DNA from 2 places in the Guptibacillus sedimenti genome. Region 1 is predicted to be linked to the other one. Evidence: riboswitches for the same ligand, from Rfam matches in the RefSeq annotation. Region 1 holds a riboswitch; the other holds the start of a gene.
The links. A riboswitch is a leader RNA that binds a small molecule or an ion and turns the genes downstream of it on or off. The one in region 1 is predicted to bind FMN.
Positions count from the first base shown of each region.

Region 2: it holds a riboswitch for FMN, as region 1 does, so the genes downstream of both, ribD (bifunctional diaminohydroxyphosphoribosylaminopyrimidine deaminase/5-amino-6-(5-phosphoribosylamino)uracil reductase RibD) here and PQ578_RS16740 (ECF transporter S component) in region 1, are expected to answer to the same signal.

Region 1 covers NZ_JAQQWV010000004.1:29,073-33,287, reverse strand. The annotation lists gene PQ578_RS16745 (amidase family protein) at 1-978, opposite strand, end outside; gene PQ578_RS16740 (ECF transporter S component) at 1,117-1,698, opposite strand; FMN riboswitch at 1,843-1,980, opposite strand; gene PQ578_RS16735 (c-type cytochrome) at 2,131-2,520, opposite strand; gene spoIIP (stage II sporulation protein P) at 2,698-3,870, shown strand; gene PQ578_RS16725 (YitT family protein) at 3,904-4,215, opposite strand, start outside.
Region 2 covers NZ_JAQQWV010000014.1:15,819-20,033, reverse strand. The annotation lists gene lysA (diaminopimelate decarboxylase) at 1-1,300, shown strand, start outside; gene PQ578_RS21965 (peptidylprolyl isomerase) at 1,393-1,830, shown strand; FMN riboswitch at 1,853-1,998, shown strand; gene ribD (bifunctional diaminohydroxyphosphoribosylaminopyrimidine deaminase/5-amino-6-(5-phosphoribosylamino)uracil reductase RibD) at 2,134-3,216, shown strand; gene ribE (riboflavin synthase) at 3,216-3,872, shown strand; gene PQ578_RS21950 (bifunctional 3,4-dihydroxy-2-butanone-4-phosphate synthase/GTP cyclohydrolase II) at 3,896-4,215, shown strand, end outside.

The DNA.
Region 1 (4,215 bases):
TAAGACCTGGTAGTCTTGCTCAAGCATTTCTTGATCAGAACATAGTTGGTCAACCTTTAAGATTGAGCAACCAATTTTCTTTAGGTCTTCGGTTGCTCTATTTAAAATCTCTTGTTCTTCAGGATGCATGGAATCATAATAGCCGTTCTGGACAATTCCAATTCTCAATTCTTCATATAAAACAGGGAGTAGATAAGGTGTATAATCTTGATAATTAGGTATGGTATTTGTGGCGTGATCCAAAGGGTCTTCCCCTGATAGATGACTGAGTAGAATGGCTGCATCGGTAACATTTCGGGTCATTGGACCAGCGGTATCTTGTGAAAAAGAGATTGGAATGATTCCTGAACGACTAATTGCGCCAACTGTGGGCTTAAGCCCAACGCCAGCATTCGAACTTGAAGGGCTTAGAATGGATCCGTTTGTTTCAGTTCCAATTGCAACTGTGGCAAAATGACAAGCTACTGCAACAGCGGACCCAGAACTCGATCCTCCAACATCAAGAGCACCTGGTCCATATGGATTAAGTACTTGACCACCTCTTGAACTGTAGCCATTCGGCATTTTATCACTCATAAAGTTGGCCCATTCCGTCATATTGGTTTTGCCTAAAATAACAGCTCCAGCGCGTCTCAGCTTTGTCACTAAAAAGGCGTCATCTTTCCCGTAGGAAGTAGCTAGAGCTTGTGAACCGGCGCTTGTATGCATATGATCACCTGTATTAATATTGTCTTTAAGTAGAATTGGAATTCCGTGTAATGAGCTTCTTGCTCCTCTCAATTTGCGCTCTCGATCAAGTGAGTCTGCAATCATTAATGCATCCGGGTTAATTTCTAGAATGGCGTTAACTCTGTGATTATGATTTGCAATTTGATTAAGGTAAAATTGAACAAGCTGCTTTGAAGTAAACTTATGGGCAAGCATAGCCTGTTGGATGTCGAGGATTGTGGACTTTTCTAACCAATCGATAGATAGCATTTTTAATTCCTCCTAACGCTTTTTAAACCTATTTCGACAATAATTGGAAAAATCCCTTTTGGACATTCTATTCTTTCATGCTAATAATGGCTGAAAAAACAAAAAAACCGAACCAAGATAAGGTTCGGTTTTTGATCGTTAAGCAACTCTCGTTTGACGAGCAAACCAGGGTTTTAATTTTATGAAAAAGGCAACAAAAATACTAGCTACAATTGCACCTTTTAGTAGATTAAATGGTGTTATACCGGTTAATACCAGTGCCTGACGGGCTGAAGCAGACATTTCTTCAAATCCCATAAACCAAGTGTATGCCGGAAGGATAATTAAATAGTTCAACAATCCCATCATTGCTGACATTAGAATCGTTCCGAGCGTCAATCCCAGTGCTAATCCTTTCTGGGTTTGATTAAATTTACGGAAGATTAAAGAAGTTGGTACGATCAAGAAAACTCCAGCAATGAAGTTTGATATTTGGCCAATCGGTACACCGGTGAAGCTTCCCTGAATTCCAAAGTGAATGAAATTCTTAATTGCTTCTACAAGTATCCCTGCAACTGGACCGTACAGTATGGCAACAAATAGCGCTGGAATTTCACTGAAATCGATTTGAAGAAAGACTGGAAATCCAGGCAGTGGGAAATCTAAAAGCATTAATAAATATGAGATACTGCTGAACATCGCAACTACAATCATGCGTTGCGTTTTTGAAACACTTTTCATTTTGACATTGCTCCCTTTTTTTCGAACCACCGAAAAAGGAGATGTGGTCCCAATGCACACAAAAAACCATGAGTATGGGGCTCATGGTTACGGCATGGGGAAATAAGCAAGCTTCTATTAAATTCTAAAGAAAGCTTACTACTCCACCATCTTCTCCCATCCAGACTATACTGTCGGCTCTGGAATCACACCAGATCCTGCCCAAAAAACAGGCTCGCGGGCTTGAGGAATTGCATATCCTTCACCGCCGGTCGGGAATTACACCCTGCCCCGAAGATAGTTCGTTATATTGTTTACAGCTTTATTATACAGTGGAATGATGGATATCTCAATCATAACATCTTGAAACTAAGCTATTTTATGATAACGCTTTCAATAAAGTGTTGGAAAAACTCTCTACCTTTATAGATAGAGAGTTGCAAGAAAGCGTTCTTATTTTTTCTCAGCAAGCCAAGCAGCGACCATTTCAGCTTCTTCACCTTGAATCAAACCAGCGGGCATGCCGCCACCTTTACCATTCTTGATAATATCGAGAATTTCATCTTTCGAATATTTACCACCAACGGCTTCTAGTGCTGGTCCAGCACCGCCTCCCAGGTTTTCACCGTGGCAAGACGCGCAGTTTTGTGCAAATACTTTTTCGGCTTCTCCACCTCCAGCGGAATCGCCGCCTTCTTCACCGCCGCCTTCTTCGGCCTGTTCACCATGACTGGCTTCGTTTCCACCAGCGTGTTCTTCGGTTGTGGAAAGCCAGTATGTAAAGCCTACAACCATAACTAGGAACAAAATTATTGCAGTAATATAAGCGGATGATTTACCCATTCTGTTCACCTCCTGTATCCTCACCTTTATCATACTTTTCTAACATTCAATTATCAAATATATTTTGCTTATTTCTTCCTGAATTATGTATCTATGAGAACTAGTAAAAAAATCTTCTATTTCAATGTGCGAATTCATAGACATAGAGTGTGAAGTGAATGAAAGGGAGGAGATAAAATGAAAAGCAGCTCTCCAAGGCTGTTTGGTGATACAAGCAGTAGACAAATTCGTTTGATTTCTTTTTTTACAGTATCAGGACTTATTTTTTTGTTTATTGTAGCAGGTGTGATTTCATCGTCAGAAACGAAATACCAGCTCTCCTCTTCTATGCTACATGATTGGATCACAAGCTTTTCAACAGAAGCGATGGTGTATGGAATGGGGACTGAGAATCATTATTTCACTCAGGTATTACCTGAAGAGAGTGAGCCGCCAGCATTTTCTCTAGTCATGTTTCAATTTATTACGAGCGTTAAGCCAGGTGATATCAGGAGTCTTCTAGGGGGGGAGCTCCCTGGTTTTGCGTTATATGATGCTAAAATCCACGTTGCTGGTGAGGGAACGAATTTTACCAACCTTCCTGTCGAATCCGCTCCACCTTTGGATGATTTACTTAAAGAAAGAGAGGTACCTACGGAGAAATTAGAAATTCAAGATTCAAAAGATCAAGTTACACCGCCGCTTCAAACAACGAATGGGAAGAAAGTGGCCTTTATTTATCATTCACATAGCTATGAGTCTTACTTGCCGTTATTAGGTCTTGAAGGCGAAAAAAATGCTGATTTAGCGAATGATGGGAAAACCAACATTACGCTAGTTGGAAAATTGTTAGGTGAAGAACTAGAAGATCGGGGGATAGGCACGCAGGTTGATGATTCAAACATGGGAGCCCTATTAAATGAAAAGGGACTTGAGCATGGAAGTGCTTATGATGTATCGAGAACGATCGTACAGTCTGCGGTAGCAAGCAATGATGATTTTAACTTATTCATTGATATTCATCGTGATTCATTAAGAGCGAAGGATACAACGGTTATAATTAACAATGAGGAATATGCTCGAACGGTTTTTGTTATTGGAGAAGAAAATCCCAATTACGAGAAGAATCTCGCGCTTGCAAAAGAATTACATGCTGCGCTAAAAGCAGAATTTCCAGGGCTAAGCAGGGGGGTAATTAGTAAAAAAGGAAAAGGAGTAGATGGCATTTATAATCAAGACTTATCTCCGAATGCTATGTTAATTGAAATGGGTGGAGTGGACAATAACCTTGAGCAACTTAGTCGAACGGTTAAAGCCATTGCAGATGTCATTAGCGAACATTACTGGGGAACGGAAAAAGTAAATAAGTAAAAAAGCGAAGCGCTGTGTCAGTTCACAGCGCTTCTATAAGGCTTCTTTCTTAATAGTTAATAAGCTAGTAGCAATACCAACTGCAAAAATAGTAACAGCAGAATAGAGGGAAGCATTTAATCCAATGGTTTTGGATCCAATAAGGATAACAAGACCATCTATTAGAAAGATGATGATTCCAACATTTAACGTAACAATGCGAGAGATAAATTGAGCGAGTAAATCTGTTCCACCTGTACTTGTCTCGTATTTCAACATAATTCCAATCCCTGTACCTACGAAAAAGCCTCCTAATATGGAACTGATCAGAATAGGAAAAGAAAAGACGTATCGAAGGGGAGAAAG
Region 2 (4,215 bases), on a different contig from region 1:
AGCAATTTCAGAAGAAGGCCATTTATCCGTTGGAGGCGTTGATACAGTAAAATTAAGTGAAAAATACGGAACGGCCTTATATGTTTATGATGTAGCGATGATTAGAGAGAAAGCGCGAGCATTTCGAAATGCTTTTGAACAGGAGAAGGTCAACTACCAAGTAGCCTATGCTAGTAAAGCATTCTCTTGTATGGCAATGATTCAACTTGCGGAAGAAGAAGGCTTAAGTCTTGATGTGGTTTCAGGTGGAGAACTCTATACAGCTTTAAAAGCAGGGTTTCCGGTAGAACGCATTCACTTTCATGGAAATAACAAAAGTGAAGCGGAAATTCGAATGGCGTTAGATGCAAAAATAGGGTGCTTTGTTGTGGATAACTTTTATGAGCTAACGTTACTTGAACAATTAGCGGAAGAGAAAAATGTGGTTGCAAATGTGCTTTTGCGTATAACGCCTGGAATTGAAGCACATACCCATGACTATATCTTAACTGGACAGGAAGATTCAAAATTTGGTTTTGATTTACAAAGTGGTCAAGTGGAACAAGCGATTGTTCAAGCAACAAGCATGAAAGCTATTCACCTTCTTGGTCTCCATTGTCACATTGGTTCTCAAATCTTTGAAACGAATGGTTTTGTAATGGCTATTGAGAAAATTTATCGTTACCTTGCTAAATGGTTTGAACTCTATGGGTATGAGCCAGAAGTTCTTAACCTAGGTGGGGGGTTTGGAATTCGGTATACTGAAGAAGATCATCCACTACCAGTTGGAGACTATATCGAGGCAATGGTTAATGCTGTAAGAGCTCAGTTAGGTAATGAAATGAGAATCCCAGAAATTTGGATTGAGCCAGGACGTTCACTCGTTGGAGAAGCTGGCTTGACGTTATATACAGTAGGATCACACAAGAAAGTGCCAGAACTTCGTCATTATCTTGCAGTAGATGGAGGAATGACGGATAATTTGCGACCGGCCCTTTATCAAGCAAAGTATGAAGCAACGATTGCAAATCGCATGAATGAGCCGAAAGAACAGGTTTATTCTGTTGCAGGAAAATGTTGTGAGTCAGGTGACATGTTAATCTGGGATTGCACATTACAACGCGCTATAGCAGGAGATACGATGGCTGTGTTTTCAACTGGGGCGTACGGGTATTCTATGGCAAATAACTATAACAGATTACCTCGACCAGCGGTGGTTTTTGTAGAAAATGGAGAAGCACAACTTGTCGTGAAGAGAGAATCTTTTGAGGATTTAATTCGTCATGACCTTCCATTAAAACAAGCGATTATTTCAAAATAACTTTGTAAAAGTAGAAATGATAGGGAACAGCTTAAGTATGTGCTATAATGAAAGAGCTTTGAAGAAAATTGTTAGTGCAGGAGGATTTATTTATGAAAAAAGGAACAATCGCATTTGATAATGGAGAAACAATTGAAATTGAGTTTTACCCAGAAGCAGCACCGAATACCGTTGCTAACTTTGAAAAGCTTGCTAACGAAGGTTTTTACAATGGTGTAAACTTTCACCGTGTTATCCCAGGTTTCGTAGCACAGGGTGGAGACCCAACAGGATCTGGAATGGGCGGACCAGGCTATTCGATCGATTGTGAAACAGAAGGAAACCCTCATAAGCACGTAGCTGGTTCATTGTCTATGGCTCATGCAGGTAAAAATACAGGTGGAAGCCAGTTTTTCCTTGTTCATGAACCTCAGCCTCACCTTGACGGTGTTCACACTGTTTTTGGTCAGGTAACAGAAGGAATGGATACGGTTCTTCGCATTAAGCAAGGCGATGTGATGAAAGAAGTTAAAGTCTGGGACGAAGAATAGTTCAGACGCATCAAAACTAAATACTTTCCTTCGGGGTCGGGTGAAAGTCCCAACCGGCGGTGATGTCTAGCTAAAGCTAGCTAAGTCCGTGACCCGGTTGCGTAAGCAAACGGTGGATCTGGTGTGAAACCAGAACCGACAGTATAGTCTGGATGGGAGAAGGAAACTTATGACTAATCTCCTTTTGAATCGTGGATTCAAAAGGCTTATTTGGCATATAATTTTGACTCCCATAACACCGTTGTGGGAGTTTTTTTATTCTCTTTCTTAACCACTAAGGAGAGTAGAAATGGAGCAAACACGATGAATCATATGGATTTTATGAACACTGCTATTGAAATGGCTAAAAGTACTATTGGCCAAACACGTCCAAATCCTTCCGTTGGTTGTTTACTTGTAAATAATGGACGAATCGTAGGGATGGGCGCCCATTTGAAAGCTGGAGAAGGTCATGCAGAAATACAGGCTTTGAAAATGGCTGGGAGTGATGCTGAGGGTAGCACGGCTTATGTTACGCTTGAGCCGTGTAGTCATCATGGTCGCACGCCTCCTTGTTCGGATGCTCTTATTCGTGCAGGAGTTAGCGAAGTTTATGTGGCTAGTCAGGATCCGAATCCACTCGTAGCTGGTCAAGGCGTGTCCAAGTTACAAGCTGCAGGGATAAAGGTAACGGTTGGACTATTAGAGGAAGAAGCACTTAAATTGAATCGGATGTTCTTCCATTATATCTCTCATAAACGGCCATACGTCACTTTAAAAGCTGCGGCAACGTTAGATGGTAAAATTGCTTCACATACTGGTGATAGCAAATGGATAACAGGAGAAGAAGCTCGGAAAGATGTACATGCATTCCGTCATCAGCATGACGCTATTTTAGTAGGAATTGGAACGGTTCTTTCAGATGATCCGTCCCTTACGACTCGATATGGAGAAGGTCTTTCTCCGATCAGAATTATTCTTGATCGTAATCTGAGGATTCCTTCTGATGCAAAAGTGATAAATGATCAGAAAGCGGAAACTTGGATTATAACAACCCAACAGGCTGTTCGAAAGAATGAGCGAGCATTTCCTGCACATGTACAGGTGTTAGAAGTAGCTAATCCAGCACTTCCTATTGAAGATGTATTAGCTCTCCTCGGGGAGCGAGAAATCACTTCCATTTTTGTGGAAGGTGGATCTGAAGTGCACGGTAGTTTTTTGGAAGCTCGTACTTTTCAGCAGGTGATTACATATATCGCGCCTAAGCTCATTGGTGGAAAAGAATCTCCAACAGCATTTGGAGCTAAAGGATTTGAATTCATGAGCGAAGCGGTCGATTTATCGATTGAAAGCGTTGAGCGCATTGGACAAGATATTCGTATTATCTCATCAAGGGGGACTTCATAATGTTTACAGGTATCGTAGAAGAGATTGGCAGAGTGGAAAGTGTGCAGCAAGCTGGAGAGTCAATCGTAATGCAGGTTGCTGCATCGAAAGTAGTATCAGACGTTCATCTAGGAGATAGTATTTCGATAAACGGTGTTTGCTTGACAGTTACATCATTTACAGATGCTTCTTTTTCTGTCGATATTATGCCTGAAACATTTCGTTCCAGTAGCCTGCGTCAACTAGCGCCCAATTCTTCAGTGAATCTTGAGCGGGCTATGTCAGCAAAGGGACGGTTTGGAGGTCACTTTGTTTCTGGTCATGTTGACGGTGTCGGGGAAATTACACGGGTCGAGCAAATTGATAACGCGATTTACTATGATATCTCCATTCCTCGGAATCTGTTAATTTACTTTGTCGAAAAGGGATCCGTTTCGGTAGATGGCACAAGTCTTACTGTTTTTGGGATTGGGGAACACTCTCTTACGATTTCACTTATTCCTCATACTGTCGAAGAAACGGTGCTTGGTAAGAAAAGAGTGGGAGATACAGTAAACATTGAATGCGATATGCTTGGGAAGTATATTATGAGATATCTAGAACAAAGAAGCGGATCGAAGCCAGAACCCACAGCTTCACTAGGAAGCCAGTTTTTTGAAGACCATGGGTTTAAATAAGTGATGCAAAAGGAGGTTAAGTTATGTTCCACACAATTGAAGAAGCCATTTACGATTTAATGCAAGGCCGGGTCGTTATTGTTTGTGATGACGAAGATAGAGAGAATGAAGGAGATTTTATTGCGTTAGCTGATAAGGTAACGCCAGAGACGATTAATTTTATGATCACTAAAGGGAGAGGGCTTGTTTGTACCCCGATTACTGAACAACGCGCGAATCAACTGAAATTAAGTCCTATGGTTGACCATAATACTGATTCTCATGGCACGGCCTTTACCGTTAGTGTAGATCACAAAAGTACAACCACAGGTATTTCAGCCGCTGAAAGAGCCACAACAATTCA